2 regions of the Burkholderia sp. 10_S31 genome follow, and region 1 is predicted to be linked to the other one. Evidence: predicted binding sites of a transcription regulator. Region 1 holds the regulator's gene; the other holds the start of a gene.
The links. The regulator LexA, encoded in region 1, represses DNA repair genes until DNA is damaged. The targets are predictions, from matches to a motif close to ACTGTATNNNNATACAGT.

Region 1 (3,961 bases):
CGGTCTGCTCGTTGCCACCCGGCTTGTGGACGGCGTACGCCCATGCGGCCAGGTAGTTCCAGCGCGCGCCGCCCGAGGTCTTCGGGTTCGGCGTGACGATCGAGATGCCCGGCTTCGTCAGGTCGTCCCAGTCCTTGATCCCTTTCGGGTTGCCCTTGCGCACCAGGAACACGATCGTCGACGTGTACGGCGACGCGTTGTCCGGCAAGCGCTTCTGCCAGTCCTTGTTGACGAGCCCCTTGTTGGCGAGCGCGTCGATGTCGTAGGCCAGCGCGAGCGTCACGACGTCGGCCTGCAGGCCGTCGAGCACCGAGCGCGCCTGCGCGCCCGAGCCACCGTGCGACTGCTTGAAGTTGACCGTCTCGCCCGTCTTCGCCTTCCACTCCTTGCCGAACGCCTGGTTGAAGTCCTGGTACAGCTCGCGCGTCGGGTCGTAGGACACGTTCAGGAACGTCGTATCGGCCTGGGCATGTGTCGCGACGCCCAGCGCCGCCGCCGCGCCCAGCGCGAGTGTTGCGATCAGGCGGCCCGCTCCGCCCGCCAGCCCCGTATTGCGCTTCGCCATCCTTGGTTCTCCAGTGTTGTCGGTATTGCGATGTCGGGCCAGTCTAGCGAACGGGTTACATGATTAAAAATAATCGTTCTTCATTTTTTAATACTCAAAAGTGCTAACGCAGACGGGACGGACGGTTGCGGCAGACGAACCGGCGTCCGGACATCGCGAAATCGCGCCGGAACCGGCGCGATCGCGTCGAACCTCAAGTAACACTTGAAATTCGCGAAGTACTGTATAAAAATACAGCTCACTGTCTATCCATACAGTTCAGCCATGACCAAACTCACCGCCCGTCAACAGCAAGTGTTCGACTTGATCCGCCGCGCGATCGAGCGCTCCGGTTTCCCGCCCACGCGTGCCGAGATCGCGGCCGAGCTGGGTTTCAGCTCGCCGAATGCGGCCGAGGAGCATCTCCGTGCGCTGGCGCGCAAGGGCGTGATCGAGCTGGCCGCCGGCGCGTCGCGCGGCATCCGCCTGCTCGGCATCGACGATGCGCCGCACCAGTTCACGCTGCCGCACGCCGGCCTGATGCAACTGTCGCTGCCGCTCGTCGGCCGGGTCGCGGCCGGTAGCCCGATCCTCGCGCAGGAGCATATCTCGCAGCATTACGCGTGCGATCCCGCGCTGTTCACGAGCAAGCCCGACTACCTGCTGAAGGTGCGCGGCCTGTCGATGCGCGACGCCGGCATTCTCGACGGCGACCTCCTCGCCGTGCAGAAGCGCACGGAAGCGAAGGACGGCCAGATCATCGTCGCGCGTCTCGGCGACGACGTCACGGTCAAGCGCCTGATGCGCCGGCCCGGCGGCCTCGAGCTGATCGCGGAGAACCCGGATTACGAAAACATCTTCGTCAAGGCCGGCAGCGCGGAATTCGCGCTGGAAGGCATCGCCGTCGGGCTGATCCGCTCGGGCGAACTCTGACAATCGGTCTCGCTGAGGAGAACATCATGGAACGCCTTTCCCGTTTGCTGCCTTTCCGTCAATTCGGTCGCCTGCGTCACCTGCGCGGCCGCACGCCCTGCGCACCGCTGTCCGCCGCGGCGCCCGTGGTGAGCCAAGAAGTCGCAGTTGAACGGCAGGCGTCGCTGCTGCCGTCAGCGCTCCCCGCATTCGCGCGGGTCTCGCTGAACGCCGGCCTGAATCACGCGGAACCGGCGCGCCGTGCACCCGTGCGCGTCTATCACGGTCGATCGCGGCTCATCATGGTCGGGACGATCGATGCCGTGTGCCGGATGATCGATCGCTGCATCGACGAGGAACGATCGGCCACGCACGGCGGTCTCTGATTGCGGAACCTGTCCGCACCGGAGGCATCGTGACTGGATCTTCGGGCCGCGCCTGGCGGCTCAAGCCCCTGCTGATCGTCGTGCTGGCCGTCGCCGCCCTGGTGGCGATCGGCTATGCATACGCGTCGCCGTACGTCGCGCTCAGTCGCCTGAAATCGGCGATCGACGCGCGCGATGGGCAGGCGGTCAGCGAATATGTCGATTTTCCGTCGCTGCGCATCAGCCTGAAGCAGCAGGTCACGGACGAGTTGATGCGCCGGATCGACGCGGTCAAGAAGGACAATCCGCTCGCGGTGATTGGCGCGCTGATCGGATCTGCATTGATCGGCCCGCTGGTCGATGCCTATGCGACACCGGAAGGTGTGGCGGCGCTGATGAGCGGCATCCCGCCGCGCGGTAATCCGGGCGAGCGGCCACCCGAATGGTCGGGCCCGCCGTCAGGCGGTGCGCCCGGAAACGCACCGGCCGTGCCGCCGGCCAATCCGGCGAGCGCACCCGTACCGGGCAGCAGTCCCACCGCCTCGGCTGCGCCTGCACCCGCGCCAGCGCCAGCGCCAGCGAGCCCAAGCGATGCGGGTCATCCGCAGCAAACGAGTGCCGGCTACAGGAATATCGATGAATTCGTCGTGACCTACCAGCGCAGTGCCGACGGCACACGCTATGCGGCGATCTTCCACCGCTTCGGCCTGTTCTCGTGGAAACTGTCCGCGATCGACCTGCACGCGTAAGCGGTCGCGATCGGACCAGGCGCCGCTGATGCGGCACGGCACGCGACCGGCCTGAATCGCAGGACAATCCGGCCGGTCACGCGATTACTGCGTCACTTGCCGTTCGCGGTGGCCGCTTCGCGTTCGCGCGCGATCTCGGCCTTTTGCTCTTCGGCCGACGAGCATGCGACCAGAATGCTGCAGCTCACGCGATCGAGCAGTTGCGTGTTGCCCGACCCCATCCACCATCTCGACAACCCGCTGCGGCACCGATGGCCGACGACGACGAGGTCGGCCTTCAACTCCGTCGCGAGATTCGCGATTTCGTCGATCGGATAGCCGAACGCGAAATGGCCTTCCGCCTGGACGCCACGCTCGCGCAGCCAGTTCACGCCTTCCTGCAGGATCTCGCGCGCGGTTTCCTCGAAGCGGCCGCACGCGACGTCGGTCAGCAACCCTGCGCTTTGCGCGATGCTCGAGCGCATGTCGACCACCGACAGCAAATGCGTTTCCGCCTTCAGGTCCAGCGCGAGATTGGCACCGCACCGCAATGCCTTGCGTCCTTCGAGCGTGCCGTCGTAGCACAGCAGAATCTTGTTGTAGCTAGCCATGAAACCTCCCTATCGCGACTACGTGCCCTATGCACTCATCATGGTGCGCCGCAATTCCGGACGCAAGGGATGGAAAACGCTGATTCGCCACGCGGGGCGCGTCGGCGATGATGCGGTGCACGATCCGTGCGCGCATGCACCGTGCCGCACGGGCATGCCCTGAAGAGACGCAGCCGATGCACTAGAATGGCCCGTTCGTGCCGTCGGTGTGCGTTCGCCCCGATCATGCCCATGTGACACGCCTGCGCCGATCCGTTCGCACGCCGCATGCCCATCCGGCCGGCTGTGAAACACGCCCGCGCCCGCTTACAACGACAACCTGCCCATGTCCGTTGCACCGATCGATTTCCGGAACGTCGAAAAGCGCTACGGCGACAAGCTCGTCGTCAACGACCTGTCGTTCCACGTGCAGGCCGGCGAATGCTACGGACTGCTCGGGCCGAACGGCGCCGGCAAGACCACGACGCTGAAGATGCTGCTCGGTCTCGTGTATCCCGATGCCGGCGCCATTTCACTGTGCGGCGAACCGGTTCCGTCGCGCGCGCGGCATGCGCGCCAGCGCGTCGGTGTCGTCCCGCAGTTCGACAACCTCGATCCCGACTTCACGGTCCGCGAAAACCTGCTCGTGTTCAGCCGCTATTTCGGGATGTCCGCGCAGGCTGCACGCGCGCTCGTGCAGCCGTTGCTCGAGTTCGCGAAGCTGGAAAACAAGGCCGATGCGAAGGTCGGCGAGCTGTCGGGCGGAATGAAGCGGCGTCTGACGCTTGCCCGCGCGCTCGTCAACGATCCCGACGTACTGGT
Region 2 (3,961 bases), 1.4 Mb from region 1:
ATTCCGACGACGCTTCGGCGTCGACGACATTGAGGTCACGATCGATAGTCACGCGCAGCCAGAGTTCGTGGATCGGCAGGCCCTGGGGCCGGATGCCCGACGCAAGCGCGACGTCGCGCGGCTTGTGATCGGTCAGGCAGGCTTCGATGTCCCACAAGCCGTCGCCGCGCTCGTAGGCTTCCGCTCGGATTGCGCGTCGATGTCGCAACTGACGGGGCACGGGCTCGGATAGCGGCATGCTGGAGGTTGAGGCCGAAGAGGAAAACCCATGGATTTTAGCATATTGGGTATTTGAGGCATTCGGCCGCGAAGGCGGGTATTCCCGCCTGTCCGGAAACGGTTGCATTGCAGCAAAATCGCGCGCAGCGCGCGACCGAACCCGTCAGTCGTCGATCGGGAAATCGTCGCCGACCTTCAGCAATTTCACGATGGTCGCGCTCGAAAAGCCGCGCGCGGCGAGAAAGCGCGCCTGCTTCGCGCGCTCGGCCGGCGTTTGCGGCAGTGCACCGAATTTCTTGCGCCAGACGGCCTGTGCACGTGTCAACTCGGTCTCGCGCAATTGTGCATTCACTTCCTCGACGAGACTGTCGCCGACCGCATGGCGCTTCAGTTCACTGACGATGCGTGCGACGCCGACACGCGACGCGCGGCGATGCACGAGGCTTTCGGCAAAGCGCGCATCGGACAGCCAGCCCTCCTTCTCCAGCGCATCGAGCACCGGTTCGACCGATTCGTCCTCGCCGACGTACGGCGCGAGCTTGCGCGCGAGTTCGGCGCGGCTGTATTCGCGCCGGGACAGGTAGCCGAGCGCGCGGCCCTTCAGCGAACGCGGCGGTTTCGACGATTTGCGCTCGGTGGGTGCCTCGTTGCCGGAAGCCGCGCCGGCAGCGCTGCCGGATGCGCGGCGCGGGCGGCGTGGATGCTGGCTGCTGCGCGTATACACATCTTCCTTGACCGGCGCAGCCGCATCGGCCGCGCGCTCGCCCGGGAAGCTGACACCGGACACGTGACGACTCGACCGGTCATGCGCGTCGAACGATTCGTCGTCGTCGAACGGATCGACCGGCACGGTAATCTCAAACGAAACGAGGGCATCGTCGGATGCCCTCGTCGCGGTGCGGTTCGCGGCATGACTGCCCGCGCCCCGCCGGTCGGCCCCCGAGGATTCGGCTCGCCGGCCGGAGCGACCCGCCGTTTCGGGCGCGTCGCTCGGTTCCGGTTCGCCAGCCTGACCTCGGCGCCCGACCATCACTCTTCTTCGTCCATCGCCTCGGCTTCGTTGCCTGCGCCATCGGGCATCGCAGCGACGCCAAGCGACTCACGAATGCGGTTCTCGATCTCGCGGGCGATTTCCGGATTCTCGCGCAGGAATTCACGCGCGTTGTCCTTGCCCTGACCGATCTTCTCGCCGTTGTAGCTGTACCAGGCGCCTGCCTTGTCGACGATCTTCGCCTGCACGCCGAGATCGATGATCTCGCCCTGACGCGAAATGCCTTCGCCATACAGGATGTCGAAGATCGCTTCGCGGAACGGCGGCGACACCTTGTTCTTGACGACCTTCACGCGGGTTTCGTTGCCGATCACCTCGTCGTTCTTCTTGATCGAGCCGATCCGGCGGATATCCAGACGCACCGACGAGTAGAACTTGAGCGCGTTGCCGCCCGTTGTGGTTTCCGGGTTGCCGAACATCACGCCGATCTTCATCCGGATCTGGTTGATGAAGATCACGAGGCAGTTCGTGCGCTTGATCGTGCCCGTCAGCTTGCGCAGCGCCTGCGACATCAGGCGAGCCTGCAGGCCCGGCAGCGAATCGCCCATCTCGCCTTCGATTTCAGCCTTCGGCACGAGTGCCGCGACCGAGTCGATCACGATCATGTCGATCGAGCCCGAGCGCACCAGCGCATCGGTGATTTCGAGCGCCTGCTCGCCGGTGTCCGGCTGCGAGATCAGCAGCTCCGGCACATTCACGCCGAGCTTCGCTGCATATTGAACGTCGAGTGCGTGCTCGGCGTCGATGAAGGCTGCCGTGCCGCCCAGCTTCTGCAGTTCGGCGATGACCTGCAGCGTGAGCGTGGTTTTACCGGACGATTCCGGACCGTAGATCTCGACCACCCGGCCGCGCGGCAGGCCGCCGACGCCAAGTGCGATATCCAGACCCAGCGAGCCCGTGGAGACAACCTGGATGTCTTCGGTCGCTTCGCCGTCGCCCATCCGCATGATCGATCCTTTGCCGAACTGCTTCTCGATCTGCGCGAGTGCGGCCGCCAGCGCCTTGCTCTTCTCGGCGGTCATCCCGGAGCCCTTCTTGCTATCTTCCATGAATCGTCCTTTGCTATGATGAGCAGCGTCTGTTAGAGGCGCGCCCGCTTTCAAGCGCCGCCCACGAATGCAGACACTGTATAAAAAAACAGTGTTTTATGCAAGCCCGCAATGCAGGCTGCGTTGTACACGGATAACTTCGGAGACAGCCGCGCCGGCGTGAACGCCCCGCCGGCCACCGGTCAGCAACATGCGAATTCTCATCGCCGAAGACGACAGCATACTCGCGGACGGCCTGACCCGATCACTCCGCCAATCGGGCTATGCGGTCGACCACGTGAAGAGCGGCGTCGATGCCGATACCGCGCTGTCGATGCAGACCTTCGACCTGCTGATCCTCGATCTCGGACTGCCCAAGATGTCCGGGCTCGACGTGCTGAAGCGCCTGCGCGCGCGCAATTCCAATCTCCCCGTGCTGATCCTGACCGCCGCCGACAGCGTCGACGAGCGCGTGAAGGGGCTCGACCTCGGCGCGGACGACTACATGGCCAAGCCGTTCGCACTCAACGAACTCGAGGCACGCGTGCGCGCGCTGACCCGGCGCGGCGCGGGCGGCGGCCCGACCGTCGTGCGCCACGGCTCGCTCGCGTTCGACCAGGTCGGCCGCATCGCGTATGCGAACGATCGCGTGCTCGACCTGTCCGCGCGCGAACTCGGTCTGCTCGAAGTGCTGCTGCAGCGCATCGGCCGGCTCGTGTCGAAGGAGCAGCTCGTCGACCATCTGTGCGAATGGGGCGAGGAAGTCAGCAACAACGCGATCGAAGTGTACGTGCACCGGCTGCGCAAGAAGATCGAGCCGAGCGGCGTGCGGATTTCCACCGTGCGCGGCCTCGGCTACTGCCTCGAGAAAGTCGCGCCCGCGGCACCGGCCGACACGGCCGCGCCCCAGCCCGCGGCGGCCGGCACGCCACTGCGCTGAACACGGCCGTCGCCGCGATGGCCACGCCGGCCCGTTCCCGCCATCCGACCGGCGAGCAGCCGTCCGCCGCCGATGCCGCGCGCGACGCGCGCTACGAGAACCCGTTCGCGCCGCCCGACGAAACCGACACGCCCGAGGCCGCGCGCCCGCGCTCGCTGTTCGGCGAAATCCTCGACTGGATGCTCGCGCCGCTCCTGCTGCTGTGGCCGATGAGCATCGCCGTCACCTATCTCGTCGCGAAGACGATCGCGAACGGCCCGTTCGATCGCGCCCTCGAGACCAACGCATACGTGCTCGCGCGGCAGATCCATCCGGTCAATGGCGTCGCCGAGTTGACGCTGCCGCAGCAGACGCGCGACTTCCTGCGCGCGGACAACATCGACAGCGTGTACTTCCAGGTGCTCGGCACGCGCGGCGAGCTGGTCGCGGGCGAGGCCGACATGCCGCTGCCGCGCGACGAGGACCGCCCACCGCCGGGCGTCGTCGTGTTCCGCGACGACCTGCTGCGCGGCAACGACGTGCGCGTCGCGTATACGACTGTCGCGCTGCCGGAGTCGAGCGGCACGCAGCCCGTGCTCGTGCAGGTCGGCGAGACGCTCGACAAGCGCAACGCGCTCGCGAACGACATCATCAAGGGCGTGATCCTGCCGCAGTTCGTGATCCTGCCGCTCGCGATCCTGCTCGTCTGGTTCGGGCTGTCGCGCGGGCTCGCGCCGCTCAACG

Region 2: the regulator LexA is predicted to act here: its motif matches at 2,395-2,412, upstream of recA (recombinase RecA).

The regions. Positions count from the first base shown of each region.
Region 1 is NZ_JBXOWK010000003.1:1,482,823-1,486,783, reverse strand. It holds gene AC1Z3W_RS27000 (sulfate ABC transporter substrate-binding protein) at 1-565, opposite strand, end outside; gene lexA (transcriptional repressor LexA) at 830-1,477, shown strand; gene AC1Z3W_RS26990 (hypothetical protein) at 1,504-1,842, shown strand; gene AC1Z3W_RS26985 (DUF2939 domain-containing protein) at 1,872-2,570, shown strand; gene AC1Z3W_RS26980 (universal stress protein) at 2,663-3,160, opposite strand; gene AC1Z3W_RS26975 (hypothetical protein) at 3,159-3,323, shown strand; gene nodI (nodulation factor ABC transporter ATP-binding protein NodI) at 3,486-3,961, shown strand, end outside.
Region 2 is NZ_JBXOWK010000003.1:2,871,724-2,875,684, forward strand. It holds gene AC1Z3W_RS33525 (DUF2889 domain-containing protein) at 1-238, opposite strand, end outside; gene recX (recombination regulator RecX) at 383-1,249, opposite strand; gene recA (recombinase RecA) at 1,249-2,319, opposite strand; gene AC1Z3W_RS33540 (response regulator transcription factor) at 2,510-3,238, shown strand; gene AC1Z3W_RS33545 (sensor histidine kinase) at 3,256-3,961, shown strand, end outside.